Regions from separate parts of the Citrobacter meridianamericanus genome, predicted to be linked through region 3. Evidence: predicted binding sites of a transcription regulator. Region 3 holds the regulator's gene; each other region holds the start of a gene.
The links. The regulator LexA, encoded in region 3, represses DNA repair genes until DNA is damaged. The targets are predictions, from matches to a motif close to TNCTGTATGTACATACAGNA.
Positions count from the first base shown of each region.

Region 1: a site for LexA is predicted at 2,886-2,905, ahead of umuD (translesion error-prone DNA polymerase V autoproteolytic subunit). Genes of this name have one in related genera too.
Region 2: a site for LexA is predicted at 3,985-4,004, ahead of uvrB (excinuclease ABC subunit UvrB). Genes of this name have one in related genera too.

Region 1 covers NZ_CP101038.1:71,297-81,598, forward strand. The annotation lists gene NMD08_RS27775 (RES family NAD+ phosphorylase) at 1-1,123, shown strand, start outside; gene NMD08_RS27780 (Y-family DNA polymerase) at 1,172-2,446, opposite strand; gene umuD (translesion error-prone DNA polymerase V autoproteolytic subunit) at 2,446-2,868, opposite strand; gene NMD08_RS27790 (SOS response-associated peptidase family protein) at 3,048-3,719, opposite strand; gene NMD08_RS27795 (DNA methylase) at 4,079-4,759, shown strand; gene NMD08_RS27800 (hypothetical protein) at 4,759-4,980, shown strand; gene NMD08_RS27805 (DUF1380 family protein) at 4,991-5,410, shown strand; gene NMD08_RS27810 (hypothetical protein) at 5,464-6,243, shown strand; gene NMD08_RS27815 (antirestriction protein ArdA) at 6,648-7,154, shown strand; gene NMD08_RS27820 (hypothetical protein) at 7,197-7,388, shown strand; gene NMD08_RS27825 (hypothetical protein) at 7,612-8,019, shown strand; gene NMD08_RS27830 (hypothetical protein) at 8,068-8,289, opposite strand; gene NMD08_RS27835 (single-stranded DNA-binding protein) at 8,620-9,174, shown strand; gene NMD08_RS27840 (DUF905 domain-containing protein) at 9,226-9,459, shown strand; gene NMD08_RS27845 (ParB/RepB/Spo0J family partition protein) at 9,534-10,302, shown strand, end outside.
Region 2 covers NZ_CP101036.1:3,618,950-3,629,251, reverse strand. The annotation lists gene bioB (biotin synthase BioB) at 1-36, shown strand, start outside; gene bioF (8-amino-7-oxononanoate synthase) at 33-1,187, shown strand; gene bioC (malonyl-ACP O-methyltransferase BioC) at 1,174-1,929, shown strand; gene bioD (dethiobiotin synthase) at 1,922-2,620, shown strand; gene NMD08_RS17865 (ATP-binding cassette domain-containing protein) at 2,586-3,308, opposite strand; gene uvrB (excinuclease ABC subunit UvrB) at 4,078-6,099, shown strand; gene yvcK (uridine diphosphate-N-acetylglucosamine-binding protein YvcK) at 6,194-7,102, opposite strand; molybdenum cofactor riboswitch at 7,392-7,537, shown strand; gene moaA (GTP 3',8-cyclase MoaA) at 7,525-8,514, shown strand; gene moaB (molybdenum cofactor biosynthesis protein B) at 8,534-9,046, shown strand; gene moaC (cyclic pyranopterin monophosphate synthase MoaC) at 9,049-9,534, shown strand; gene moaD (molybdopterin synthase sulfur carrier subunit) at 9,527-9,772, shown strand; gene moaE (molybdopterin synthase catalytic subunit MoaE) at 9,774-10,226, shown strand; gene NMD08_RS17825 (Bax inhibitor-1/YccA family protein) at 10,271-10,302, shown strand, end outside.
Region 3 covers NZ_CP101036.1:4,922,393-4,932,694, reverse strand. The annotation lists gene malK (maltose/maltodextrin ABC transporter ATP-binding protein MalK) at 301-1,410, shown strand; gene NMD08_RS23965 (maltoporin) at 1,491-2,846, shown strand; gene malM (maltose operon protein MalM) at 2,960-3,907, shown strand; gene ubiC (chorismate lyase) at 4,088-4,585, shown strand; gene ubiA (4-hydroxybenzoate octaprenyltransferase) at 4,599-5,471, shown strand; gene plsB (glycerol-3-phosphate 1-O-acyltransferase PlsB) at 5,525-7,945, opposite strand; gene NMD08_RS23940 (diacylglycerol kinase) at 8,117-8,485, shown strand; gene lexA (transcriptional repressor LexA) at 8,595-9,203, shown strand; gene dinF (MATE family efflux transporter DinF) at 9,274-10,302, shown strand, end outside.

The sequences.
Region 1 (10,302 bases), on a different replicon from region 3:
ATCCAATATCGATGTGATTAAAGATCTTTCAAAAATACTGTTGGATTGCTGGTTCGAACGGGGAACTGAAGAACATAAATATGGTGAAGATCCACTCTTCATCTCAGCAATATCCATTTCTTCTAAGCTTTCCAACAAATGGGCTTTAATGGAAAAGAAGCTTCGTGAAAGTAATCGTTTTTTCAATCATGATGCCCTTGAAACGTTTGATGAAGTGTTCGGTTATCTCTTTGATAATCACCCTTCAGCCTTTACCGATTTCACTCCAGATACGCCTCTTTATCGTGGACGGATTTTTAAGTCCGAGGATGACATTAAGTCTGCGTTGCACATGCCAGAATCAAGGCTTGGCCCCCCTCCTTCCGATTTAGCACCTTATGGTCGGATGAACGCGAAAGGAATATCTGTATTTTATGGAGCAACATCCAAAACTAATGCCGTTTCGGAAGTCCGTCCTCCGGTCGGTAGTTTCGTAGTAGTTTCTGAATTTCGGGTACTGCGTCCTGTACGTCTCCTCGATTTGACGGTACTCGGCAGAGTGGCTGTAAACGGTGTAAGCCGTTTTGATCCTGAATATCTGGTCAGATATGAACGTAGCCGTTTCATAGCAACACTATCACGCAAACTAGTTATGCCGGTTGTGCCTGAGCTCGCTGAATCGAACTATCTGCTAACGCAAGCTATTGCTGATTATCTGTCTATCACGGACAAATATTCACTGGATGGAATCAAGTTTTCGTCTGCTCAAATGCCTTCTGGCCAAGGGGAGGAAAATGCGTGTAATGTGATCTTGTTTCATAAGTCATCGGCAGTTAAAAACGCCAAACTCAGACGACTGGAAGCGCAAGTTTCAATGTATAGAGAAGACGATGACTACGCTGAGTTTGACCCTCAGATGACAACGACCAATCGTGATTTCAGACGAGAGTTTACCGTTCTCTCCCGAAACAAACCTCAGCAAGACGTACTTGAACTGAAGTTGGATAGTATTGAGATCCATGAAATCAGGGGCGTTAAGTATACATCGTTAGTAACCCCGGTAGGCCATAAAGAGATAAGTTTGTCTGCCGCTGAAGCAGAGATTTCGCATGCGAAATCTGGCTATTCAGATGACGATTTCTGACGAGTTGATACAACCTAGATTTCGCATGCGAAATCTTTCGGTGGCAGATCATCTTATCATTGCCACCGGGAGATCATTCCAGCGCGTTGTGTACGCAGGGGAAAGCATTTCTTGTTTCATTTGCCACTCAGGAGCAATGCCCCGTCCCGCAAACCACACTTTCCCCAGACCGGAATGGTTAATACTATCCAGAACTTGCATCAACTGCTCGCTCCGTTCCCACGGCTGTACTTCATCAAACAAATTCAGCTGCGATACCCCGGTTGGCATGAAATCGTTCAGCATACAGCCTGCCTTTGCGTAACGGTGACCATCCACCCAGATCCTGTCCAGGGCTCTGACGGCAGCGGCAATGATGTCCCGTGTATCCTGCGTGGGGATGAGCAGTTTTTCACTGGCCAGATTACCGTAGTAGGGCTCATTTACGGCGAACGGCGATGTTTTCACAAACACGGCAATATGCCTGCAGAACTGACGCTCGCCGCGCAGCTTTTCAGCTGCACGCTCAGCGTACTGACAAACTGCCTGGCGCATGGCTTCATACGTCGTAACACGCTCCCCAAAGGATCGGCTGCAGACAATCTGCTGTTTCGGCGGAGGCGCTTCTTCCAGCGAAATACAGCTTTCTCCGTTGAGTTCCCGGACGGTTCTCTCCAGCACAACGTTGAAATTTTTCCTGATAAATACAGGGTTCGCGCGCGCCAGCTGCAGCGCAGTTGTTATCCCCATTGTGCTCAGTTTCTTTGAGAGCCTGCGGCCAACCCCCCAGATTTCTTCTACTGGCTGCAGTGATAACAGTTTCTCCGTTCGTTTTGGATTGCCAGTCGTCAGAGCAAGCACGCCCCCAAACTGCCGCCATTCCTTAGACGCCCATTGTGCGCTTTTAGCCAGCGTTTTGGTCGGCCCCATCCCGACACCGATAGTCAGGCCAGTCCCGTTCCTGACGTGTTCACGCAGTTGCCGGCCGAAATCCTCGAAATCGATGCAGCTGTCAATACCCCGCACGTCGAGAAACATCTCGTCAATCGAGTACTGCTCAACGCGTGGCGCCAGCGCTTCCAGATGAACCATGACCCTGTTCGACATCGATGCGTATAGCGCGTAATTACTGGAGAAGGCGATGATCGGCTCCGGAAATTTCATCGACTTCAGCTGAAACCACGGTACCCCCATTTTGATGCCCAGCCGCTTCGCTTCAGGACTTCTCGCAATGACGCAGCCATCGTTATTTGAGAGAACGACGACGGGTTTGTTTCGCAGGTCGGGGCGAAAAACCTTTTCGCAGCTGGCATAGAACGAATTCACGTCAGCAAGCGCGTACATCAGTCCATGCCCCGTGTTTTGTGTATGAAGGCTGTCACCACCCCAAAAATCTGCAGGTCTTCCGGATAGAGAGTGGGATAGGCCGGGTTCATCGGCAGCAGGGCGATACGGGGTGTCAGCTGCAGGCGTTTAACCGTGAATTCGCCATCTGTTTCTGCGATGACAATATCTCCATGCATGGGTTTCTCAGCTTTGTCGACAACCATTAAATCGCCGGAATGCAGACCCATATCCCGCATCGAATCCCCGATAGCCCTGACGAAGAACGTTGCAGCCGGACGCCGGATACAATAGGCATTCAGGTCAAGTTCCTCCTCCGTGTAATCGGCGGCCGGCGACGGAAAACCCGCCGGGCAACGTTCGGTGAACAGCGGGGCAGTGGACTGCACCGGCTCCTGTTCGGGGGCGACAAAAAGTAACATGGCATACCTCTTAAAATACCTGTTTTTATATACAGTATTATTTAAGATATTTCCCGTCCTGCAAGGAGAATTTTACCTGCTCCTGCCAGGTCATTGTTCTGGCAGATAAAACAGGCTCTGGGTTATCCACAGAAACGGTGCATAACCCTGTGAGTGGATGCCGGGTATCTCACCGTCTGCTAAGCCAGTGGCTCTATAAGTTCCCGGCCCTGGTTCCCGGGATTGCCAACAGCCCGGCTGACGGGGTGCCATGTGAAATCTTCGGCGGAAAGACTGCCCTCACGGGCAATGTCTTCCGCCTCTTTACCGGTTGTGTTTTCACTGAGCCATTTACGTGCGGCAGCCGGTGAGTACACGAGCGGTCGCCGATCGTGAATATCCAGCAGTCCCTCATCCGCAGCTGCCGTGACGATCAGGAATCCTTCCTGGTCATTGCCATCCTCAAAAGGTGGTTTCCCGATGACAGCGAGCAGGAGTGGATTTCCGTCCTTGCGGTAAATGAAAAACGGCTGTTTCACGCCGTTTTGCTGTTTCCACTCAAACCAGCCGTCAGCAAAAACAATGGCCCGTCCGTGCTCCCAGAGTGGCCTGAACATCCGGCTGCCGGCCGCAGTTTCACTTCTGGCGTTGATGAGAGTGGGCTTGTTCCACCACTCCGGCGCATAACCCCAGTGAACAGGATCAAGATGCAGCTGCGAGCGGCGTTCACTCAGCAGTAATACACGGGTTCCGGGCGCAACGTTGTAGCGGCCGACGGGCTCCGGATCATACGGGATGTCCCGTTCTGCTTCTTCTCCGAGAAAGGCCAGGTACTCCTCGCGGGAGTTGTACTGCGTAAACCGACCGCACATTATCGTTTCTCCGGTGTAGATTTCGCATGCGAAATCTGTGTTTTCATCAGTTCAGAACATAGGCCGTTTTTCAGGTTCCTGCCATCGTGTGGCCGCCGTGCCGCTACTGTAGCCGGGCCGCTTCGAATGCAAGGGTTCGCTCTGCCGGTGTCCTCACCCGGTCGCAGTTTATTTCAAAGGCTTTACCCGCTGTCTTCCCGTCGTTTTCCGTCTCAATTTTCGCCGTCAAACCGTCCAGCCAGCGTGGGCTTTTTCACTGCGCTGCGGCTTGCGGCACCGCCCCTGCATTCTCCACTTTTCGCCCGGCTGTCGTATCGGCACGGCGTAACTGGCGCCGCATTTGAGAAAGGAGAACTACCATGTCCCGATTTATCCAGGGTAATTGCGTCCATATCATGTCCGGCTTTCCGGATAATGCTGTCGATTTCATTCTCACCGACCCGCCATATCTCGTCGGTTTTCGTGACCGTCAGGGGCGTACCATCGCCGGCGATAAAACCGATGAATGGCTGCAACCCGCCTGCCATGAGATGTATCGCGTGCTGAAAAAAGACGCGCTGATGGTGAGCTTCTACGGCTGGAACCGCGTCGATCGCTTTATGGCCGCCTGGAAAAATGCGGGATTCAGCGTTGTCGGCCACCTGGTGTTTACCAAAACCTACACATCGAAGGCCGCATATGTGGGCTATCGCCACGAATGCGCCTACATCCTTGCAAAAGGCCGTCCGCCCCTGCCGCAAAACCCGTTGAATGACGTGATTGCGTGGAAATATTCAGGCAACCGGCATCACCCGACTGAAAAACCTGTGACCAGTCTGCAACCGCTGATTGAGTCCTTCACACATCCCGGTGCGATTGTTCTCGACCCCTTTGCCGGCAGTGGCTCCACCTGCGTGGCCGCCTTCCAGGCTGGCCGTCGCTACATCGGTATCGAAATGCTTGAGCAGTATCACCGGGCCGGACAGCAACGTCTGGCCGCCGTCCGGCGCGCCATGCAGTACCCGGCCGCCAACGACGTCTTTTATCCGGAGGCCGCGTAATGAACTATGCCGGACACGAAAAACTCCGCGCAGAAGTGGCGGATCTTGCCAACAACATGAGTGACTTGCGGGACGCGCTGAATGGTATGGAGCACCGCTATCGCTTTGATTCTGATGTGCTGACCGAACGCCTGGCCCGTCAGACGCTTTTTCGCATCAATGCCCTGTTTATGGCGGCGTACAACGAAATGCTTGAGCTGGATACCTGCTTTAAGGACTAAGGAGAAAAACATGTACGGAACCTGTGAAACCCTCTGCCGGTTGTTGCGTGAGCAGTATCCCGCAGAAACCCCGCTGAACCTCATTGTCTGGTCCCCGGCGGATATCGAGGCGCTTGCCGATGGAATGGAATATGCCGTTTCGGAACAGGACACAAGGGCGGTACTGGCGCGTATGGACGCCATACCGGAAGAACAACAGCTTGAGTCGGGCGTGTCTGCCGGTGCAGTGATGGATCTGATTGAACAGGTGAAACAGGCCGTTCCGGCGGTGAGTGTGCCGGCTGATCTGCTTGAAACCCTGCTGACCACTGCCGAACAGGCGTTATGGCACAGGGAATGGTCCGCCCGGGATGAGAACCATCCAGTGCCGGAAAGCATTACCCGTCGGCTGGCTGATGCGGCGAAAGTTCGCGCCTTACTCAAAAACTGAAATCAACACGCCGCCCGGGCGGCGTGTACTGACCCCATTCAGAGGAACCCATTATGCAGGAAATCACCACTTTAACCGCCCTTGTGATGCGCCGTGCGCGCGATTTGATTGCTGATTATGGATGGCCTGACCATACCGATGTTGATCAGCGTGATCCGGTAAATAAACCGGGATGGATAAGCATTTATGTCCGTCTGGATGCGGCAAATATTGTTCATCTTCTGCCTTTGCTTTGTACCGGTGAAGTACCCGCAGAGCTGCAAAGTGCCATGACAAAAATAGCCGGGACGCCAGCGCAGATTATTTTATCCGGCAGCCGCTATGCTGACGCGCCGCAGCTTCCGGAGAACGGAACACAGATAGCCTTCCCCTGGGCCGGGGAATGGCTGACGGAGCCGGAGATTCAGGCTGTAACGGACTGCCTGTACCGCGCCGTGCGGGATATCTCCCGGCAGGTCCGGGAAGATTCGCGCCGGATTCAGGCGGCGCTGACCACGCGCGGGAATACGCTGTTTTACCGTCAGACCCGAAATTTCCGTCTGGTTGTGAAGGAAAATGATATGCCCTGCTGGCTGGACGATGATGACAATTTGCCGGTGGTGCTCGATGCCATCCTGAACAAAGGGGCACGCTACAGCAGCGTCGAGTTCTTTGTTATCAGCGACAAAGTTGATCAAATCCTGGCATGTGGCCAGATGTGCGATGTGCTGCGTATTCCGGGCGAGCCTCCGCGCCGGTGGATGGATTTAACCCTGTTACATGAGGTCATGGCAGAAGCGCGTGCAGAAATCAGTCTTGTCCGCAATGCCCTGTCAGCAATCCGGCCAGTGTAGCGAACAGCAGGGGGCGCGGCCCCCTGAATCTACCACGAAGGATAAGGATGTCGCCGGCTCCGCTTTTATGCTCTTCCTCCACGTTGTTCCGGCTTCGCAGTGAGTTACGTCCCGTGCGGCCTGCGGCAAACGCCGTGCCTCTACTGTAGCCGGGCCGCGGCTGATGCAAGGGAAGCGTAAACGCCGTCACCTTCACCCGGTCGCAGTTTATTTCAAAGGCATTATCCGCCGTCTTCCCGTCGTTTTCCGGCTCATTTTTCGCCGTCAAACCGTCCAGCCTGCTCCTGCTTTTTTACTGCGCTGCGGCTTCGGTGACGCCCTTGCATCCTCCGCTTTTCGCCCGGCTGTCGTGTCGGCACGGCGTAAGCCGGAACTCAGACGACATCGACTATGGAGGATTTTTTATGAGCACTACGACCACCACACCTGCTGTTTACGTGGGCACGTATCACAAATACAACTGCGGCAGCATTTTCGGCAAATGGTTTGATCTGACGGAATTTGATGGCAGGGAGGATTTTTACGAGGCCTGTCAGGCGCTGCATGCCGATGAATGGGATGCCGAGTTTATGTTCCAGGACTGGGAAGGTATCCCGTCGCAGTTCGTCTCTGAATGCTCCATTGACTGGGATTTTATCGCCGCTTACAAACGCGCCGAAGAAGAGGGCAGGGAAGCCGCTTTTATCGCCTGGGCGGAGTATACCGGCGAATGTGACTATGACGCGTTTGATGATGCGTACCGCGGCGAGGCGGAAAGCGAGGAAGACTATGCACGGGAGATGGTGGAGGACAACGGCCTGTTAAATGAGGTGCCGGAGCCGTTGCGCAGTTATTTCGATTTTGAAGCCTGGGCGCGTGACCTGTTCAGCAGCGGCTATGTGTTCCATGACGGCTATGTCTTCAGTAACTGATTAATGTCCGGCGGGGAAACCCGCCGGTTAAGGAGAAAACGTATGAAACTTGCACCACAAAGCCGTGAGATCCTGCGACAGTACAAAACCCTGATTAATGCCCGCCGACGTGATGCCGGTCAGCGGGAACTGACCACCGCGCAGGTGATGGATGAAATTTGTTACTACATGACCTGTCAGTGTGCCGTGTACATCGGCGGTCATTTCATCTTACAGGGCGGAAAAAGCCAGTAAGCAGGATGGCAGGCGTCGTCCGGCCCGGAGGGCGCCTGTCAGCCCGCGCGAAAAACCGGGCAGGCTGCGCCTGCCGGAGAGAAACTTCGCCGCGCCTCCGGCGCCGCGTACTCTCCTCTCCGTTGTCAGTCGCTGTTGCCCGGGAATGCGCCCGAATATAATAAACCCGGAGATGAGCAGCAGAAGTGATCCTTATAGTCAGTGTGTCCGGGGAGGAAATTTTATGCGTATGTCTCTGATGTTTGCAGCCGTGACTCTTTTAACCGGTATTAATCTGTTGTTTATTCCGTTTCAGCCTGTACCTGCTCTGTGGGGAGCTGGCCTGGCCGTTGCTTTTATCCTGATGAATGTCGTGGCGGATAAACTGCATCTCTGGAGTGGCGTTGCATGGATTATCGTTGCCGGCATCATCATAACGTTGATGCTGAAGGAGAAGGAGCCGGGTGACGAATTAAGAGTGCTGAACACCGTTTTTGCTTTCCTGGCTTCGGCCTGGTACAGCATTGTGCAGTACAGAAAAAAAGTATTTTCGCTCCTGATGTTCCCGGCTGGCATTACGCCGGATAATTGTCAGCCATCTCGTGACTGCTACCCGCCCTGTTGGCGAGGTTTCCCACTAAGCCGCATGTAATCCATTCTTATCCTCCCGTTCTCTGTTTTCTGCCCGTTCCCGTTTTCACTACGGGCGACTTCCCTGACGGGAACCGGGGCTGTCATGCTTCGCACCGAGCCAGCTGCGCTGTCTCTGCCCGGCCCCTTCGGGGCAGCGGGTTTCCATCCCTGGCTGTCGCAACGTCAACGGCAGGCTTGCTGCGACCGTTCCGGTCACGCCGCCCTTTTTACGCGCCGTATCCTGCGCTTTCTGCACCCCGGCAAACTGACGCCGGGCTGTAAGGCGCAACGCCGTTTCGCGCCCGCGCTTTCCGTCGTTGCGGCGGGTTCCTGCTCATTCCTTGCCTGGTTTTTTCACCCTTTTGAGTCCTTTCGCCGGGGCTGAGACAAGCACAGTCGCTGTCAGCTGTCCAGGGTAAATGGCACGCGGTAAACCGCGCCCTGGACATCCGCCATCGCCCGCGCTGGTTTACGCCCTTGCGGCGAACGGCTCTCAAACGGGTGAAGGTAACAACCAGCGGGCGCGTTCAGCAGGTCCCCGCAAAACGTCAAAACCGCGGCCCCGGCAACTCAACGGGTGATGGTTTTTAAAAGCAAAACAAACGGAAGGAGATTCATCATGACAGTACGCGGCATCAACAAAGTCATCATCGTGGGTAATCTGGGCCAGGACCCGGAAATCCGTTATATGCCCAATGGCGGCGCGGTCGCTAATCTCAGCCTCGCCACCTCTGAGTCCTGGCGCGATAAACAGACCGGAGAGATGCGCGAAAACACCGAATGGCATCGCGTGGTGCTGTTTGGCAAGCTCGCGGAAGTGGCCAGTGAGTATCTGCGCAAAGGCGCTCAGGTGTACATCGAGGGGCAACTGCGTACCCGTAGCTGGCAGGACGACAGCGGCGTGACACGTTATGTCACTGAAATCGTCGTCGGACAGAACGGCACTATGCAGATGCTGGGCGGTCGTCGTGACGGCGGTCAGCCACAGAGCACGGCTCCACAGCAGCCCGCACAACTGCAGAGTCCTGCCGCTCCGGCACAACCTGCTGGCTCCCCTGAAAAATCCCCGAAGAAAGGCGGCAAAAGAGGCCGTCAGAGTACCGCGCCGTCTCAGCAAGCGCCGCAGCCGTCACCAGACGATTATCCACCGATGGATGATGATGCCCCGTACTGACCAGCATGATGAATACTCCCCGCAACCAGCGGGGCAGGAAAAGGAGAACACATGAGTATTTATAACGCCGGACCGTTACCCGATGACACCTTCACCAGAGCACAGGCGGAAGCAGTGGCGGCAGAGTTTGAAAATGTCGCCATCGAAGACGATCAGGGTTCGCATTTTCGCCTGGTCGTTCGTCAGAACGGCGAAATGGTGTGGCAAGCATGGAATTTTGAAGCGGATGCCGGGGTATGGCTCAACCGTTACATCGAACGTTATGGCATTCGTAAACAGCAGTAAGTAAGAAGGTGCCCTGCCGGAGCTGTAACTCCGCAGGGCCGGACAGTCATCAATATCTGTGAGGAGTATCAACTATGTCAGTAACCGAGTCTAAAGCAAAAAAGGTTAAAAAAGCCAGCCCCAAAGCGTCAACGCGTAAAGCTGATGCTCAGTCAGACGTCCTGGTTGCCGTACTGGACAGTGCCCCTGTCAGTTACACCGCATGGTCCCGCCTGTTTATCGGGGATCTCAACTGCCGTCTTATCCCGCACACGCCAGAAGAAATCAGGGGTTATGCCGACAGTATTTTCGCTGTCGGGCAAATCCATAACATCGTGGTCGTGGAATGTGATGATGGTCGGCTGGAAGTGGTTTGCGGCGGCGGACGTACCAGAGCCATCGGTTTACTGGTTGAAGAAGGGAAGGTAGACCCCGATCAGGAATGGATCTCCTGCAAAGTGGTTCCCCGCGAAATGGCGAGAGCTATCTCTCTGACTGAAAACGGCAGACACAAGACAATGCACCCCGCCGAACAGATCGCCGGATTCCGTTCTCTGGCAGAAGAAGGGAAAACACCAGCGCAAATCGGGGACCTGCTGGGCTACGGTGTGAAGCACGTCCAGCGCATGCTCAGGCTCGCAGGACTGGCTCCGGTTATTCTTCAGGCACTGGCAGAGGACAAAATAACCACCGAACACTGTCAGGCGCTGGCGCTGGAAGATAGCCCTGACCGTCAGGTGAAGGTGTATGAGGCTGCGTGTAGTCAGGGCTGGAACAATAAACCGGAAGTGCGTGTGATCCGTAATCTGATCACCGACAGTCAGGTTTCCACCCTCAACAACAGCAAGTACGCATTTGTAGGGG
Region 2 (10,302 bases), 1.3 Mb from region 3:
GATACCGACGATTACTACAACGCGGCAACCGTATGACCTGGCAGCAAAAAATAGACGATGCGCTCGCTTTGCGTCGTTCTGCCGATGCCCTGCGTCGGCGCTATGCGGTGACGCAGGGCGCCGGTCGTTGGCTGCAGGCAGACGATCGCCGGTATCTGAATTTCTCCAGCAACGACTACCTTGGCTTAAGCCACCACCCTCAGATTATTTGTGCCTGGCAGCAGGGGGCAGAGCGTTTTGGGGTCGGCAGCGGTGGCTCGGGTCATGTCAGCGGTTATTCGGTTGCGCATCAGGCGCTGGAAGAAGAACTGGCCCACTGGCTGGGCTATTCGCGGGCGCTGTTGTTCATCTCCGGTTTTGCGGCTAATCAGGCGGTCATTACCGCGCTGATGGGCAAAGAGGATCGGATTGTCGCCGACCGACTCAGCCATGCCTCGCTACTGGAGGCTGCGAGCCTTAGCCCCGCCGTGCTACGTCGCTTTACCCACAACGATGCGCAGCATCTGGAACGTCTGCTGGCTGCCTCCTGTCCGGGGCAGCAGTTGGTGGTGACCGAAGGCGTGTTCAGCATGGATGGCGACAGCGCGCCACTGGCTGAAATCCACGCGGCGGCTGAGCGGCAAAGCGCATGGCTGCTGGTGGATGATGCCCACGGTATAGGCGTTACCGGTGAGGAAGGGCGCGGTTCATGCTTCCATCAACAGGTGAAACCTGAGCTGTTAGTGGTGACCTTCGGGAAGGGATTTGGCGTCAGCGGCGCGGCAATCCTGTGTTCAGACAGCGTGGCCGATTATCTGCTGCAGTTTGCCCGTCATCTGATTTACAGCACCAGTATGCCTCCGGCGCAGGCTCAGGCTTTACGCGCTGCGCTGACAGTGATCCGCAGCCGTGAAGGTGACGAGCGCAGAGCAAAACTGACAATGCTTATCCGGCGTTTTCGCGCCGGCATGACGACCCCTGATTTAGTGCTGGCGCATTCAGACAGCGCTATTCAGCCGCTGATCGTTGGCGACAACCATAAAGCCTTGCAACTGGCGCAGGTATTACGGCAACAGGGATGCTGGGTGACGGCAATCCGTCCACCCACCGTGCCGGTCGGCACCGCCAGACTTCGTCTCACGCTGACCCAGGCGCATGAGCCCCAGGACATCGACCGCTTGCTGGAGGTGCTGCATGGCGCAGGTTGATAAGCAAGCCATTGCCGCCGCGTTTGGTCGCGCGGCTTCCCTCTACGAACAACACGCTGAACTCCAGCGCCAGAGCGCCGATGCGTTACTGGCACGACTGGATGGTCGTCAGTTCGACCACGTGCTGGATGCGGGCTGTGGCCCGGGGCGTATGAGTCGTTACTGGCGGCAGCAGGGGAGCAAAGTCAGCGCCCTGGATCTGTCGGCGCAAATGTTGGCAGAAGCACAGCGTCACGATGTTGCTCATCACTATTTATTGGCGGATATCGAAGCTCTACCGCAGGCGAGCGCCACTTTTGACCTGGCCTGGAGCAATCTGGCCGTGCAGTGGTGTAGCGATTTACGCGGCGCGTTAAGCGAGTTGTACCGGGTGGTACGCCCGGGCGGGATAGTGGCGTTTAGTACCCTGGCACACGGCTCGATGCCAGAACTGCGTCAGGCGTGGCGAGCGGTTGATGACCGGGAGCATGCCAACCGTTTTTTGCCCGTGGAACAGCTGGAAAGCGCCCTGGATGGCTGGAATGTTGACTACCAGTCTCATGCCATCACGCTGTGGTTTAACGACGCGCTAAGCGCCATGCGCTCGCTGAAAGGCATCGGCGCGACGCATTTGCATGATGGCCGCGAGCAGCGCTTACTTACTCGTTCACAGTTGCACCAGGTGCAGTTAGCCTGGCCCCAGCAGCAGGGGAGATATCCGCTGACCTATCATCTATTTTTGGGAGTGATTCAACGTGACTAGCACGTATTTTGTCACCGGGACAGACACCGAAGTGGGTAAAACTATTGCCAGCTGCGCGCTGCTCCAGGCGGCGGGGTTGTTGGGATTACGAACCGTCGGCTATAAGCCCGTGGCGTCCGGTAGTGAAATAACGGCTGAAGGACTGCGCAATAGCGATGCGCTGGCTCTACAGCGCAATAGCGTTGTAGCCGTGGATTATGCAGCCATCAATCCGTATACCTTCGCGGAACCTACCTCACCGCATATCATCAGTGCTGACGAAGGGCGCCCCATTCAGGCCTCCGTGATGTCTGCGGGATTACGCACGCTGGAAGAGCAGGCTGAATGGGTACTGGTAGAAGGCGCGGGCGGATGGTTTACGCCGCTTTCGCCAACACTGAGTTTTTCTGACTGGGTAAAAGCGGAGCAACTGCCGGTGATTCTGGTGGTTGGCGTTAAGCTTGGTTGCATCAATCACGCCATGCTGACCGCTCAGGCGGTGCAGCAGGCCGGACTGACCCTTGCCGGATGGGTCGCCAATGATGTGACGCCGCCTGGAAAACGTCATGCAGAATATATGGCGACGCTCAGGCGTGTGCTTGCGGCACCGCTGCTGGGGGAAATTCCCTGGCTGGCAGAAAAGCCGGAGCAGGCATCAACAGGGCATTATATCGATCTTAGCGCTTTATCTGCGTTGTCCCCCAGTCGTTAATTAGCGGGTCGCCGAACGGTGTTATTTGCCCCTGCGCTACGTTACGCCCACGGTGTAACAGGCAATAGCAATCGGCGACCCGTCGAATAAACGGCAGGCTCTGCTCCGCGAGCATAATGGCGATGCCAAGTTCCTGGCTTAGCTTGACAATCAGATTACCCAGCCTGTGGATATAAGCCTGACCACTTCCTCGCGTGGGTTCATCGAGGATCAGCAGGCGCGGGCGTGTGACCAGCGCGCTGGCGAGCGCAAGCTGGTGCTGATTTTCCTCCGACAATGCCACTCCTTTGACCTGACGCAGTTCGAAAAGCTGTGGAAACAGGTGGTAAATATCGCTGCTGTTCATCGTTTCGCTTTCTTCAACCGCCTGACGCGCAATATGCAGATTTTCCTCGACCGTTAGTTGTGAAAAAATCCGTCTCTCTTGTGAAACGTAGTTAATACCCAGCGCAATGCGATTTGCCGTCGGAATCGGACTCAGGTCGCGCGGCGGTGCGCCAGCCTGATGCCAGAACATGGTTCCGCTTTCAATCGGTAAATTGCCGATAATGCAATTGGCAAGCGTAGTCTTTCCCATCCCCGGAAGCCCCAGCACGCCGGTACATTTGCCGGGCAGCAGGTCGAGATCCACATCCCACAATGAGTGTTGATTGCCGTAATAGTGATTCACTGCGCGAAGACTCAACATAGATTTCTCCATCATGATGTTATCGGCCCCACTAACAGGTCGTCGGAAGAAACCTGCAATTCTCTTGCCAGAAGCGGGATTCGTGGTAGAAACAGCGTGATAGCATACTAAAAGCGCAAAAATGTCCGGTTCATCAGATGGGAAGGGCTGTTTTGTGCACATTGCCAGTGCCTGGCGGTATCGTGATGGTGCAGGCAGGAAAATGATGAAAATGCGAGCAAGATCCCGGCCATTCCAGGTTGCTTCGTTAGCTGATAAATATCAAAAAATAGCGATAATTTTTTTTTATGCCTGCGGAAAAGAGAGTCAGGGTGTTTTTGCCAGGCTACAGTCCATACGGGTTGGAGGCAGTTATCCACTATTCCTGTGGATAACCTTGTGTATTAGAGTTAGAAAACACAATGTAAGCGAGAGAAGACGCGGGTTGCGACTAAATTGATGCGAAAGACGGCTTGTGATAATAATCATTAAATTACAGAAAGTTAGATAAAAGCAATGGCTGTCGCAGAAGTGTCATGTGTTGCCACAAAACTTTCATCGGGTAGCTTGACAAATGTTAAAAAAGTCATTGCTTTGGGGATAACACGTTTTTGCTGGTGTTTTATCTTGTCTCTGGCCAAATTTTAGCCTGTACTCACGCTCGTTCAGATGGCGTATCAGAAATATTCTGGCGTGTTACTGTTTTTTCATCCAGTATTTTTTACTGGCAAAATATACCACTGCGAGTAAAATTACACACCTGCCCGCCCATTGCTTCAGGTAGCTGCTCATGAGTAAACCGTTCAAACTTAATTCCGCTTTTAAACCCTCTGGCGATCAGCCTGAGGCAATTCGCCGTCTGGAAGAAGGGCTGGAGGATGGTCTGGCGCATCAGACGCTACTGGGGGTGACGGGGTCTGGGAAAACATTCACCATCGCTAACGTGATTGCGGACTTGCAGCGTCCTACCATGGTGCTGGCCCCCAATAAGACGCTTGCTGCTCAGCTGTACGGTGAGATGAAAGAGTTCTTCCCGGATAACGCGGTGGAGTATTTCGTCTCTTACTACGACTATTATCAGCCGGAAGCCTACGTACCCAGTTCTGACACCTTCATCGAGAAAGATGCTTCGGTCAACGAACATATTGAGCAGATGCGCCTGTCGGCAACCAAAGCGCTGCTGGAGCGTCGGGATGTCGTCGTCGTGGCCTCCGTTTCCGCTATCTATGGTTTGGGCGATCCGGATCTGTACCTGAAGATGATGCTGCATCTGACGGTAGGGATGATTATCGATCAACGCGCGATCCTGCGCCGCCTTGCGGAACTGCAATACACCCGCAACGATCAGGCATTTCAGCGCGGGACCTTCCGTGTGCGTGGTGAAGTGATCGACATTTTCCCGGCTGAATCCGACGACATCGCGCTGCGTGTGGAACTGTTTGATGAAGAGGTTGAACGCTTATCGCTGTTTGACCCGCTCACCGGGCAGGTCGAATCCACGATTTCGCGCTACACCATCTATCCTAAAACGCACTACGTGACGCCGCGCGAACGTATCGTGCAGGCGATGGAAGAAATCAAAGTTGAGCTGGCAGAGCGGCGTAAAATTCTGTTGGCAAATAACAAATTGTTGGAAGAACAGCGGTTAAGCCAGCGTACACAGTTCGATTTGGAAATGATGAATGAGCTGGGTTACTGCTCGGGGATTGAAAACTACTCCCGCTATCTGTCCGGGCGTGGCCCCGGCGAGCCGCCGCCGACGCTGTTTGATTACCTGCCTGCCGACGGTCTGCTGGTGGTGGATGAATCCCACGTCACAATCCCACAAATTGGCGGCATGTATCGCGGAGACCGGGCGCGTAAAGAGACCCTGGTTGAATACGGATTCCGTCTGCCCTCGGCGCTGGATAACCGTCCGCTCAAATTTGAAGAGTTTGAGGCGTTGGCTCCACAAACCATCTACGTTTCAGCGACGCCGGGTAACTATGAGCTGGAGAAATCTGGTGATGAAGTGGTCGATCAGGTAGTACGACCGACCGGCCTGTTGGATCCGGTCATTGAGGTGCGTCCGGTGGCGACGCAGGTTGACGATCTGCTGTCGGAGATCCGCACCCGTGCGGCGATTAACGAACGTGTGCTGGTCACTACGCTCACCAAACGCATGGCGGAGGACCTCACCGAATATCTCGAAGAACACGGTGAGCGAGTGCGCTATCTGCACTCTGACATCGATACCGTGGAACGCATGGAAATCATTCGTGACCTGCGTCTGGGCGAGTTTGACGTGCTGGTGGGTATCAACCTGTTACGTGAGGGCCTGGACATGCCTGAAGTCTCGCTGGTGGCGATTCTGGACGCAGACAAAGAAGGGTTCCTGCGTTCTGAACGTTCGCTGATCCAGACCATTGGTCGTGCGGCGCGTAACATCAACGGTAAGGCTATTCTTTACGGCGACAAAATTACCGCCTCAATGGCCAAAGCGATTGGTGAAACTGAACGTCGTCGTGAGAAACAGCAGCTTTATAACGAAGAACACGGCATTACGCCGCAGGGGCTGAATAAGAAAGTGGTCGATATTCTGGCGTTGGGTCAGAATATTGCGAAGACCAAGGCGAAAGGCAAAGGGAAGTCACGCGCAGGTGCGAAGTCTGAGGTTGTCGAACTGGATATGACGCCAAAAGCGCTGCAGCAGAAGATTCACGAGCTGGAAGGACAAATGATGCAGCATGCGCAGAATCTTGAATTTGAAGAGGCCGCGACGATCCGCGACCAGTTGCATCAGTTGCGCGAGCTGTTTATCGCGGCGTCTTAACGCGTTGTTGAAGGTGGGGGAGACCCGTCATCCGGCCTGGAAACGTCAAGGTTGTGTATGCCTGATAAGCGTCAGCGCCATCAGGCAAATTCGCTCAGCCTAACGCCTGTACCGCTTTTTCCAGCGCGCTATGCAATAGCTGGCGATCATGGCGGTAGGGAATATCGCTGGCTTCCAGCACTTCCTGAATGACAACGCGATTGGTAACGGTGGAAACATCCACTTTCGGGCCCACAACTACGGCATCAATCACTTTCTTGCCAACATACTGTTCAATGATTGCCAGCTTATCGTTGAGTGTCAGGCTGGCTGCTGGCAGGCTTAACTCGCGGCCGAGATTACCGATGTAGACCATCGGGGCCGGCGTGCGACGTAACGCCTGCGCCAGATCGTCGAGCAGCAGGATCGGCATCAGACTGGTGTAAAAACTGCCTGGCCCTATCAGAATCAAATCCGCTTCGGCGATAGCTTCAACCGCTTCCCGCGTGGTGGGGACTTTTGGCGACAGCATCAGCTCCTGAGGAGGGATAGTGAGCTGATCGATATTCACTTCGCCATAGACTTCATGCCCCTGATCGTCGATAGCCATCAGATCCACTGGCAGCTCCGACATCGGAATTAAATGCGCATCGACCTTCAGCAGGTTACGAATTAAATTGATGGCTTCTAAAGGCCGCACGCTGAGGTGATCGAGTGCCTTTAACATCAGATTTCCGAGGTTATGCCCGGAAAGTTCGCCATTTCCGCCAAAACGATACTCAAACATAGCGGATGCGACGCTGGGCTGGGTAATTAACTGGTTGAGACAGTTACGCATGTCTCCCCAGGCGATCCCGCCTTCAGAGCGACGAATACGGCCTGTCGAGCCGCCGTTATCGGTCGTGGTGACGATACCCGTCAGGCGTGAGCCTAAAGGGGAAAGTGAGGAAAGAACGCGTCCTAATCCATGCCCTCCGCCGAGAGCGACAACGCGGTCCAAATCTGCCAGGGTGCGAGTGCGCATAGAGTTTCCTGATATCAATTGATCGGCGCTACAGTACCGTAAATAGCGTGTTTTCAGCAATTATCCAGTTGGCATCTGGCGAAATTTATTATCTGCGATCTACCCCTTTCTGACGATATAGACCTGACGGCAAGATGATGTATATCAATGCAAAACTATGGTTTTTGCTTATTCTGTAGCGAAAATGCACGATCGTGTCGCTATATAAATATTTATATAGCGAAAGTGTACATGGCAAAAGCGTCATTTACACGCTAGTATCGGCATAACCACAATGTACTCGAAGTATGACGAGTATAAACACTCTAGCCTCTGCACCTGGGTCAAATGATACGGTGCTTTGGCCGTGACAATACTTGAATAAGTTTGTCACCAGGGCGCAGGAAGAAATGACTACGTCTCCCGTATTTGGAAAGGTGTACATGGGCTCTCAACTTACCGATGCTTTCGCGCGTAAGTTTTACTACTTACGTTTGTCGATTACAGATGTGTGTAACTTTCGTTGCACCTACTGCCTGCCGGATGGCTATAAGCCCGGCGGGGTCACCAATAACGGCTTTTTAACCGTTGATGAAATTCGTCGTGTCACGCGTGCGTTCGCCAGTCTGGGAACGGAGAAAGTGCGTCTGACAGGTGGCGAACCTTCATTGCGTCGCGACTTTACCGACATCATCGCCGCCGTGCGTGAAAACGACGCCATCCGTCAGATTGCGGTGACCACCAATGGTTATCGTCTGGCGCGCGATGCCGCCGTCTGGCGCGATGCCGGGCTAACCGCGCTAAACGTCAGCGTCGACAGCCTGGATGCCCGTCAGTTTCATGCCATTACCGGGCAGGACAAGTTTCAGCAGGTGATGGCAGGTATTGACGCCGCCTTTGATGCGGGTTTTGAAAAAGTGAAAGTCAACACCGTGCTGATGCGCGACGTAAACCATCATCAGCTGGACACCTTCCTGGCCTGGATCCAACCACGGCCGATCCAACTGCGTTTTATTGAACTGATGGAAACAGGCGAGGGCAGCTCGCTCTTCCGTAAACACCATATCTCTGGCCAGGTACTGCGCGATGAGCTGCTGCGCCGCGGCTGGATTCATCAGATCCGACAGCGCAGCGACGGCCCGGCTCAGGTTTTCTGCCATCCTGACTATGTTGGCGAAATTGGTCTGATCATGCCTTATGAGAAAGACTTCTGCGCTACCTGCAACCGTCTGCGCGTTTCCTCTGTCGGTAAGCTTCATCTGTGTTTATTCGGTGAAGGTGGCGTTAGCCTGCGTGATTTGCTGGAAGATGACGCTCAGCAGTCGGCGCTGGAAGAACGCATTTCAGCTGCGCTGCTGGAGAAAAAACAGACCCATTTCTTACATCAGAACAATACCGGTATTACGCAAAACTTATCTTATATTGGCGGCTGATCGCTAAAAGGAGTTTTTCATGAGTCAGGTAAGCGCTGAATTTATCCCGACACGCATTGCTATTCTTACTGTTTCCAATCGTCGTGGCGAAGAAGATGACACCTCCGGCCATTATCTGCGTGACTCGGCGCAAGAAGCGGGTCATCAAATAGTCGACAAGGCGATTGTCAAAGAGAACCGTTACGCCATCCGCGCCCAGGTTTCAGCCTGGATTGCCAGTGACGACGTGCAGGTTGTGCTCATCACCGGCGGCACCGGGTTAACCGAAGGGGACCAGGCGCCGGAAGCGCTGCAACCGTTGTTCGACAGAGAAGTTGAAGGGTTCGGCGAAGTCTTCCGTATGTTGTCGTTTGAAGAGATTGGCACCGCGACGCTGCAATCCCGGGCGATTGCCGGAGTCGCCAATAAAACGCTGATTTTCGCCATGCCGGGGTCGACCAAAGCGTGTCGTACCGCCTGGGAAAATATTATTGCGCCGCAGCTTGATGCCCGTACGCGTCCGTGTAATTTCCACCCACATTTGAAGAAATAAGTATGTCGCAACTGACTCATATTAACGCCGCTGGCGAAGCGCATATGGTGGATGTCTCCGCCAAAGCGGAAACGGTACGCGAGGCGCGTGCCGAAGCCTTTGTTACCATGCGTAGTGATACGCTGGCGATGATTATCGATGGCAGTCACCATAAGGGCGATGTATTCGCCACGGCGCGTATTGCGGGTATTCAGGCCGCCAAACGGACCTGGGATCTTATCCCGCTGTGTCATCCGCTGATGCTGAGCAAGGTGGAAGTCAATCTGCACGCCGAGCCTGAGCACAACCGCGTACGCATTGAAACGCTGTGTCGCCTGACCGGGAAAACCGGTGTCGAAATGGAAGCGTTAACGGCTGCCTCCGTAGCGGCGTTGACTATCTACGATATGTGTAAAGCGGTGCAAAAGGATATGGTGATTGGTCCGGTGCGTCTGCTGGCAAAAAGCGGCGGCAAATCCGGAGATTTTAAGGTGGATGCGCATGATTAAGGTTCTCTTCTTTGCTCAGGTACGCGAACTGGTAAATACCGATGCGTTAGAGGTCGCCGCCGAGTTTGCAACGGTAGAAGCGCTGCGTAAGCATCTTGCGGCAAAAAGCGATCGCTGGGCGTTGGCGCTGGAAGACGGTAAGCTGCTGGCGGCGGTAAACCAGACGCTGGTCGATTTTGACCATACCCTTAACGCGGGTGACGAAGTGGCTTTCTTCCCACCGGTAACCGGAGGCTAAGATGGCTGAAACGCGAATTGTTGTTGGCCCTGCGGCGTTTCGTGTCGGGGATGAATATCCCTGGCTGGCCGAACGTGACGAGGACGGCGCGGTGGTCACTTTCACCGGGAAAGTCCGCAACCACAATCTCGGAGATAGCGTGCAGGCGTTAACGCTGGAACACTATCCAGGGATGACCGAAAAAGCGCTGGCGGAGATTGTCGATGAAGCGCGTTCGCGCTGGCCGCTGGGACGAGTAACAGTGATTCATCGCATTGGCGAACTGTGGCCGGGTGACGAAATCGTTTTTGTTGGCGTGACCAGCGCGCATCGTAGCAGTGCGTTTGATGCCGGGCAGTTCATTATGGATTACCTGAAAACCCGCGCGCCGTTCTGGAAGCGCGAGGCCACGCCGGAAGGTGAACGTTGGGTTGATGCTCGCGACAGCGATAAGCAGGCGGCAAAACGCTGGTAGAGTAGTACACTTGTGTTAGGCTCATACTGATTCAGGAGATTGTCATGGACCGATTCCCACGATCCGATTCTATTGT
Region 3 (10,302 bases):
CGACAACCTCTTTCCATCCTCCTTACCCCTACGCCCCACCCACTCTTTATGTGATCTGTGTTACATAAATGTGAGTATTGCGTACTGGCGCACATAAAAACCCACCGATTTTTGCAGGCTGCATCACGAAATTCCTCTGAAGCAGGAGGGCCGGGTCTCAGACGCTGCTCTCTCATCCTCCCGCCTCCTCCCCCATAAAAAAGCCGGGGGGTGGAGGATTCACGCCATCAAGGGATAACGCATAGTCAGCCCATCATGAATGTTGCTGTCGATGACAGGTTGTAACGAAGGGAGAAGGGCATGGCGAGCGTACAGCTGCGTAATGTAACGAAAGCCTGGGGTGACGTGGTGGTATCAAAAGATATCAATCTCGACATTCACGAAGGGGAGTTCGTGGTGTTTGTCGGACCGTCAGGCTGTGGTAAGTCGACCTTGCTGCGTATGATCGCCGGACTTGAAACCATCACCAGTGGCGACCTGTTTATCGGTGAGACCCGGATGAACGACATTCCGCCCGCCGAACGCGGCGTGGGCATGGTCTTTCAGTCCTACGCGTTGTATCCCCATTTATCCGTTGCGGAAAATATGTCGTTCGGCCTCAAGCTGGCTGGCGCAAAAAAAGAGGTGATGAACCAGCGCGTGAATCAGGTGGCGGAAGTTCTGCAACTGGCCCATCTGCTGGAGCGTAAACCGAAAGCACTTTCCGGCGGACAACGTCAGCGCGTGGCGATTGGTCGTACGTTGGTCGCTGAACCGCGCGTATTTCTGCTCGATGAACCTCTCTCCAACCTCGATGCAGCACTGCGCGTACAGATGCGCATTGAAATTTCCCGTCTGCATAAACGTCTTGGCCGCACGATGATTTACGTCACCCACGATCAGGTCGAGGCGATGACGCTGGCCGACAAAATCGTGGTGCTGGATGCGGGGCGCGTGGCGCAGGTTGGTAAACCGTTGGAGCTGTACCATTACCCGGCTGACCGCTTTGTTGCCGGGTTTATTGGCTCGCCGAAGATGAACTTCCTGCCGGTGAAAGTTACCGGGACGGCCATCGATCAGGTGCAGGTTGAACTGCCCAACCGCCAGCAAATATGGCTGCCGGTAGACAGCCACGCGGTGCAGGTTGGCGCCAACATGTCTTTAGGTATCCGTCCGGAGCATTTGCTGCCCAGTGATATCGCCGATGTCACCCTCGAAGGTGAAGTGCAGGTGGTCGAGCAGCTTGGTCACGAAACACAAATTCATATCCAGATCCCCGCCATCCGTCAAAACCTGGTTTACCGCCAGAACGACGTGGTGTTGGTACAAGAGGGTGCCACATTCGCTATCGGCCTGCCGCCAGAGCGTTGCCATCTGTTCCGTGAGGATGGCACTGCATGTCGTCGGTTGCATCAAGAGCCGGGCGTTTAAGGCCCCCATAAAAAAAACGAAACGCAAAACTATCAAGTCGATGCGTTTAGAGAAAAGCAATGATCTCAGGAGATAGAACGATGATTACTCTGCGCAAACTTCCTCTGGCGGTTGCTGTGGCGGCAGGCATTATGTCTGTTCAGGCAATGGCTGTGGATTTCCATGGTTATGCACGTTCCGGCATAGGCTGGACGGGTAGCGGCGGTGAACAACAGTGTTTCCAGGCAACCGGTGCTCAAAGTAAATACCGTCTTGGTAACGAATGTGAAACCTATGCGGAAATCAAATTAGGTCAGGAAGTGTGGAAAGAAGGCGATAAGAGCTTCTACTTCGACACCAACGTAGCCTACTCTGTGGCACAACAGAATGACTGGGAATCGACCAGTCCGGCATTCCGTGAAGCCAACGTGCAGGGTAAAAACCTGATTGAATGGCTGCCAGGCTCCACTATCTGGGCCGGTAAACGTTTCTATCAGCGTCATGACGTCCACATGATCGACTTCTACTACTGGGATATTTCAGGTCCTGGCGCTGGTATTGAAAACATCGATCTGGGCTTCGGTAAACTGTCTCTGGCCGCCACCCGTTCTCAGGAAGCTGGGGGGTCTTATACCTTCAGTAGCCAGAATATCTACGACACCTCTAAAGATACCGCGAACGACGTATTTGACGTACGTTTAGCGCAGATGGCTACTAACCCTGACGGCATGCTGGAGCTGGGTGTGGACTATGGCCGCGCGAATAAAACCGACGGTTACAGCTACGCGGATGACGCAACGAAAGATGGTTGGATGTTCACCGCAGAACACACCCAAAGCATGCTGAAAGGCTATAACAAATTTGTTGTTCAGTACGCGACTGACGCCATGACAACGCAAGGTAAGGGCGGCTCGCAGGGGACTTACGGCTCTACCTTCGATACGCAGGTATCTCCAGATGCACCTGTCATCCATCATGTTGACAACAACATCAATAACAACGGTAGCCTGGTACGCGTACTTGACCACGGTGCAATCTCTCTGGGCGACAAGTGGGACCTGATGTACGTCGGTATGTATCAGAACATCGACCTGGATAACGACCTGGGTACCGAATGGTACACCGTCGGTATCCGTCCGATGTACAAATGGACGCCGATCATGAGCACCTTGCTGGAAGTCGGTTACGACAACGTCAAATCTCAGCAAACTGGTGATCGCAACAGCCAGTACAAAATCACCCTGGCGCAACAGTGGCAGGCGGGCGACAGCATCTGGTCTCGCCCGGCAATCCGCGTCTTCGCAACCTATGCCAAATGGGATGAAGAGTGGGGTTACGTGAAAAATGGCGACAAAGTTTCTAAATATGCCGCCGCAACCAACTCTGGTATCAGCACAACCAGCCGTGGCGACAGCGATGAGTGGTCCTTCGGTGCCCAGATGGAAATCTGGTGGTAATTCAGCACTAATCTGACGTAAAGACCGAAAGAGGGGCGCCAGCCCCTCTTGATTACGGTTTAGCGCGCTATTGCCTGGCCACCGCTGAACCCATGCTATCTGAGGTGATAACAATGAAAATGAAGAAAAGTCTCGTTGCCCTTTGTTTATCTGCAGGGTTATTTGCCAGCGCGCCTGGCATCAGCCTGGCCGATGTAAATATTGTTCCGCAGAACACCACCGCGGCTCCAGCTATTCCCACTGCTGCGCTACAACAGTTAACCTGGACGCCGGTTGATCAATCCAAAACCCAGTCGACACAGCTAGCGACAGCGGGTCAGCATCTGGATGTTGCTGGTATTACTGGCCCAGTCGCTGCGTACAGTGTACCCGCGAATATTGGTGAGTTAACCCTGACGCTGACCAGTGAAGTCAACAAACAAACCAGCGTATTTGCACCAAACGTTTTAATTCTTGATCAGAACATGACGCCATCTGCGTTCTTCCCCAGCAGTTATTTCACTTATCAGGAACCCGGCGTGATGAGTGCCGATCGCCTGGAAGGAGTCATGCGTCTGACGCCTGCGCTGGGCCAGCAAAAACTCTATATGCTGGTCTTTACCACGGATAAAGATCTCCAGCAGACCACGACCCTGCTTGACCCGGCAAAAGCCTATGCCAAAGGTGTAGGGAACGCGATTCCGGATATTCCAGACCCGATTGCCCGTCATACCACCGACGGTCTGCTGAAGCTGAAAGTCAAAACCAGCTCCTCTTCCAGTGTTCTGGTTGGGCCGCTGTTTGGTTCATCCGGCCCTGGCCCTGTCACGGTTGGCAATACCGCCGCGCCTGCGGTGGCCTACGCGGCCCCGGCTGCAACAGTGGCTACTCCAGCGCCACAACCGGTGAAGAAAAGTGAGCCAATGCTAAATGACACGGAAAGTTATTTTAACCAGGGCATTAAGGATGCCGTGGCGAAAGGCGATGTCGATAAAGCGCTGAAGCTGCTTGATGAAGCTGAGCGTCTGGGATCCAAATCCGCCCGATCCACCTTTATCAGCAGTGTAAAAGGCAAGGGGTAAACATTTCCCCGCAGTGCTGATTTTGCAACAACTGGTGCGTCTCCTGGCGCACCTTTTTTTATCCTTCGGTGCTAATTGTTACACTTATGTTGCTTTGACGATCACTTAATTGTGTTTGCTCACCCCGTAATGCATTTTCTGCGATACAATGCCTTCAGGTTATAAATCGGAGAGTAAGGCATGCCACACCCTGCGTTAACGCAACTGCGTGCGCTGCGTTATTTTGATGCGATTCCGGCGCTGGACCCGCAACTGCTCGACTGGTTGTTACTGGAAGATTCCATGACTAAACGTTTTGAGCAGCAGGGAAAAAAGGTTACCGTCACGTTACTTCGCGAAGGATTTGTTGGGCAAAATGAGGTGGCTGAAGAACTGATGCTGCTGCCGACAGAACCCCGTTATTGGTTGCGTGAAATCCTGCTCTGCGCGGACGGTGAACCCTGGCTTGCCGGGCGCACAGTGGTGCCTGAATCAACTTTGTGCGGCCCTGAACTGGCCTTACAAAACCTGGGAAAAACCCCACTTGGGCGCTACCTGTTTACGTCATCGACATTGACCCGAGATTTTATTGAGATTGGCCGTGATGCTGCGCTGTGGGGGCGACGTTCCCGCCTGCGGCTGAGCGGTAAGCCGCTGATGCTTACCGAACTTTTCCTACCTGCATCGCCGTTGTACTGAGAGGAAGATAAAGATGGAGTGGAGTCTGACGCAGAATAAGCTGCTGGCGTTTCACCGCTTGATGCGTACGGATAAGCCAATCGGCGCCTTACTGCTGCTCTGGCCTACGCTATGGGCATTGTGGGTGGCGACCCCAGGCATGCCGCAACTGTGGATCCTGGCGGTATTTGTCGCCGGCGTTTGGTTAATGCGCGCCGCCGGATGCGTGGTGAATGATTATGCCGACAGGAAATTTGACGGACACGTTAAACGCACCGCGAATCGACCGCTGCCGAGCGGGGCCGTCACCGAAAAAGAAGCCCGAACGCTGTTCGTCGTATTGGTATTGCTCGCCTTCCTGCTGGTTTTAACGCTCAACACAATGACCATTATGTTGTCCGTTGCGGCGTTAGCGTTGGCGTGGGTTTACCCGTTTATGAAACGCTATACGCATTTGCCGCAGGTGGTGCTGGGGGCGGCGTTTGGCTGGTCTATTCCGATGGCGTTTGCTGCCGTGAGCGAGTCTGTGCCGCTGAGCTGCTGGCTGATGTTCCTCGCCAACATTCTCTGGGCGGTGGCCTATGACACCCAGTATGCGATGGTTGACCGGGATGATGACCTGAAGATTGGCATTAAATCGACCGCGATCTTGTTTGGTCAAAACGACAAGCTGATCATTGGTATTCTGCAGGTGGGCGTGCTGGTGCTGATGGCGCTGGTGGGCTGGCTAAACGGGCTGGGGCTGGGCTATTACTGGTCACTGCTGGTGGCGGGTGCGCTGTTTGTGTATCAGCAGAAGCTGATCGTTAATCGTGAACGGGATGCCTGTTTTAAAGCGTTTATGAACAATAACTATGTAGGGCTGGTACTGTTTTTAGGACTGGCGATGAGCTACTGGCATTTTTGAGTTTGGCTTAGCCTGCAAAATAAAAACCGGTCATTTCGACCGGTTTTTTTTACTTACTCGCCCTGTGTGGCACTCTCGATGGTCAGACGAACATCCGATGTGACCAGTTCAGCCAGCATCTGATAGATCTTCATCGTCTCTTCCGGCTCGGCATCTCCGGTATCGCTAATGAATCCTTCGTCACGCAGCGTCAGCACCAGAGAGCTGAATACCGCTTTGTCGAAGAATTCCGGCGCGTTAATGCCGTGCAGTACGGAGAGGCGTTGCGCCACGGTGCGGCTCTCTTTCTCAAGCGTACCACGGTTGATGGACGGGTTGGCGCTCAGCAGCCAGAAGGTAATGGCGTAGCGTTGCAACGTCTCGCGAGCACCCGCAGCCAACAGCTGGAGCGTACGGGAGCGGGCTGGGTTAATATGCAGTTCGCCATCCTGCTGAGCGATCAATCCCTGGCGCTGCATTTCGCTGGCCAATTCGTCAATCACTCCGGCAAGCTCATTGCGTTCCCAGCGCAGGAACAGCTCGGCTTTCAGCATTGGATACAACGCATCAATATGCTGCTGTAGCGCGACGCGTGAAATACGACGGCGCTGAGTTACAATGGCTGCCATCAACGAAGGCAGAACCAGCATGTGCGCAATGTTGTTGCGATAGTAGGTCATCAATACGGCCTGCTCGCGCGGCAGTATGATGATGTCGCCGATGGTGTCTTTCTCGACCTCAAACTTGTTCATCTGCAAGGCGTGGTCGATCAACTCACTGGCGCTCTGTGCAGGAACAGTTGAGTCTGCTGCGTACGGCACGTTGCGCAGCAGGCTAAGGTAGCAGTCAAGCTGCTCGGTTAACTGTTCACGGGTCAGAGAGCGCTGGCGGGAAGCCAACAGCGCGGTACAACACAGGTTCATGGCGTTGGCCGCGCCAGCGTTGTTAATGCGCACCATCAGATCGGCGGCAATGTTATTCACTGTCGGCGTCAGCCAGGCCGGGCGGATAGACTCGATAGGATCGATAGATTCACGCCACTCCGGCACATGCTGATTGAGGTACGTCATCAGCGGCATCGGCTCGCCAAAGTTAACGTAGCCCTGACCCAGATTACGCAGCTTGCTTAAGCCACGCAGCATTTGTGGCAGACTCTCTTTTTCTTTTGTCGCGCCACGCAGCTCTTTTGCGTAGGTGCCTACTTCCATTACGTGCTCATAGCCGATGTAGATCGGTACGAGGGTAATCGGACGCGTACCGCCGCGCAGCATCGCCTGAATGGTCATCGACAGCGTGCCGGTTTTCGGGTCGAGCAGACGACCGGTACGTGAACGGCCGCCTTCGACAAAATACTCAACCGAGTAACCGCGGCTGAACAGCTCGCCCAGGTATTCACGGAAAACGGTGGAGTAGAGCTTATTGCCCTTGAAGGTACGACGAATAAAGAACGCGCCCAGGCGGCGGAAAATCGGACCTGCCGGCCAGAAATTCAGGTTGATACCGGCAGCGATGTGCGGTGGAACCAGCCCCTGATGATACAGAACGTACGACAGCAGCATATAGTCCATATGGCTGCGGTGGCACGGAACATAAACGATTTCATGCCCATCGTGCGCCAACTGACGTACACGTTCCGCATTATGAACGTTAATCCCCTGATACAGACGGTTCCAGGTAAAGCCCAGAATTCGGTCCGTGAGGCGGATCATCTCGTAGGAGAAGTTGGCGGCAATCTCTTCCATCAGTGCAATGGCATTTTGCTGTGCTTTTTCGTGGGAGATTTTTTTACTGCGCGCTTCATCTTCTACCGCGCGAGCGATCGCTTTTGACGCCAGCAGCTTATTAAACAGATCCTGGCGGGCAGGGAGGCGAGGGCCAACCGCGGCCAGACGCTGGCGAGCAAAATGCATACGCGCCACGCGTGCCAGTTTCTGAGCGATTATCTTATCCGTACCGTGTTCATCCGCCATACGACGCAGGGAGACTGATGGGGAGAAACGGACAAAACTGTCGCGACCCAGCCAGGACACAGCAAAGAATTTCTGTACGCCGTTCAGCATGCGCAGCGGCGGATTGACTTCGCCTTTTTCGCGTCCTGGCGCACGGCCAAACATCACCGAAACCGGCACCATCTGCACATCCAGATCTGGATTGCTGCGATGCAGGTCGAGATAGTTATGGAACAGCTTGATGGACTCTTCTTTCGGCGTGTAATAGGTGAACACGCGCGGGCCGCCGTGAATAAACACGTAGCGCGGCAGCAGAGTCCCGTCTATCTCCAGCGGTTCCAGGGGATCGGGGAGATCGTGCACCAGACATTGGGCACGCAGCGTCAGCAAGTCTGCTTTTGAATTGTACGGTAGGACGTACATAATGGGACGAGACGTATCGAGTCCCAATTCCGGGGCAGGTTCTGCCGGAATAGACTTGCTTTTTACCAGGATGCTTAATGGTAAATTCAGTAATTTGTAGTAAATTCGTGGCCAGCCGGACATAAACGATGTAAAGCCTCTGGTTAATAATGCAAATGCGCTGCAAGGATATCAGAAAGTTTAGTGAATTTCTGTGGTATCCCGTCATACTTCGCGCTGCTTTGCCACCCCCTGAAACAAACGGGGTAACGTTACAATGACATTGACGCTAATAATGTAAAAAGGTTCTTTTTGATGGCCAATAATACCACTGGATTCACCCGAATTATCAAAGCTGCAGGCTATTCCTGGAAAGGTTTTCGCGCCGCATGGATCAATGAGGCGGCATTCCGCCAGGAAAGCGTTGCCGTGCTGCTGGGCGTAGCTATCGCCTGCTGGCTGGACGTCGATGCGATTACCCGCGTGCTGTTAATTGGTTCCGTGATGCTGGTGATGATCGTTGAAATCCTCAACAGTGCGATTGAGGCGGTGGTTGATCGCATAGGCTCTGAGTATCACGAACTTTCCGGCCGGGCGAAAGATATGGGTTCTGCGGCGGTGTTGTTGTCTATTTTCGTTGCTCTGATCACCTGGGGCATTCTGTTGTGGCCGCATTTGCGATAAGGATTCCACATCTTCATAAATCTCCTGCTTTTTGTGCAGTTTGCGGTTCCAAAATCACCTTTAGCTGTATATACTCACAGCATAACTGTATATACACCCAGGGGGCGGAATGAAAGCGTTAACGGCCAGGCAGCAAGAGGTGTTTGATCTCATTAGAGATCACATCAGCCAGACAGGTATGCCACCGACGCGTGCGGAGATCGCGCAGCGTTTGGGGTTCCGTTCCCCAAACGCTGCTGAAGAACATCTGAAAGCGCTGGCGCGTAAAGGTGTGCTGGAAATTGTCTCCGGTGCATCGCGTGGTATTCGACTGCTGCAGGAAGAAGAAGAAGGATTACCGCTTGTCGGTCGTGTGGCGGCAGGCGAGCCACTTCTGGCGCAGCAACACATCGAAGGCCACTACCAGGTCGATCCCTCATTGTTCAAACCGAACGCCGATTTTCTGCTGCGGGTTAGCGGTATGTCGATGAAAGATATCGGTATTATGGACGGCGATTTGCTGGCGGTGCATAAAACTCAGGACGTGCGTAACGGACAGGTTGTTGTTGCCCGTATCGACGACGAAGTCACGGTTAAGCGCCTGAAAAAGCAGGGCAACAAGGTTGAACTTCTGCCAGAAAACAGTGAATTTAAACCTATCGTTGTCGATCTGCGCGAGCAAAACTTCACCATTGAAGGGCTGGCGGTAGGCGTCATTCGTAACGGTGAATGGCTGTAATCATGTATTAATACTGTGGCGCATTCTGCGCCACAGCTAGTTTTCACTTCTTTTCATCAGGCTTTCCTGTATGCCTTTCTTTACCGCCTCTGATAAAGCGCTCTGGCACCTCGCCTTACCGATGATCTTCTCCAATATCACCGTTCCCTTGCTGGGGTTGGTGGATACTGCTGTGATTGGTCATCTGGACAGCCCGGTCTATCTTGGCGGCGTTGCTGTCGGGGCCACGGCGACCAGTTTTCTCTTTATGCTGCTTCTTTTTTTGCGCATGAGTACCACCGGTCTTACCGCGCAGGCATTTGGTGCGAAAAATCCACAGGCGCTGGCGCGCGCGCTGGTACAGCCGCTGATGCTGGCATTGGGCGCAGGGGTACTTATCGCGCTGTTTCGCACGCCGATTATCGATTTAGCGCTGCATATTGTCGGGGGAAGTGAACCTGTACTTGAACAAGCCCGGCGTTTCCTTGAAATCCGCTGGCTCAGCGCGCCAGCCTCGCTGGCGAATCTGGTGCTGCTCGGCTGGTTGCTGGGCGTGCAGTATGCGCGAGCGCCGGTTATCCTGCTGATTGTCGGCAATATTCTCAACATTGCGCTCGATTTATGGCTGGTGATGGGTCTGCATATGAACGTGCAGGGTGCGGCACTGGCAACGGTGATTGCTGAATATGCCACACTGCTTATCGGTCTGATGATGGTGCGCAAAGTCCTGCATATGCGCGGAATATCGCTGGCAATGTTGAAACAGGCGTGGCGGGGCAACTTCCGTCGTTTGTTGGCACTCAACCGTGACATCATGCTGCGTTCGCTGCTGTTGCAGCTCTGCTTTGGGGCCATTACGGTGCTGGGGGCGCGTCTGGGAGGCGATATCATTGCGGTTAATGCCGTACTGATGACTTTGCTGACGTTTACCGCTTATGCACTGGACGGATTTGCCTATGCCGTGGAAGCGCATTCGGGCCAGGCCTATGGGGCGCGGGACGGCAGCCAGTTGCTGGATGTCTGGCGAGCAGCGTGTCGACAGTCAGGAATTGTGGCAATCCTTTTTTCGCTGATCTATGCCTTGTTTGGCGAGCAGATTGTGGCGCTGCTGACCTCACTG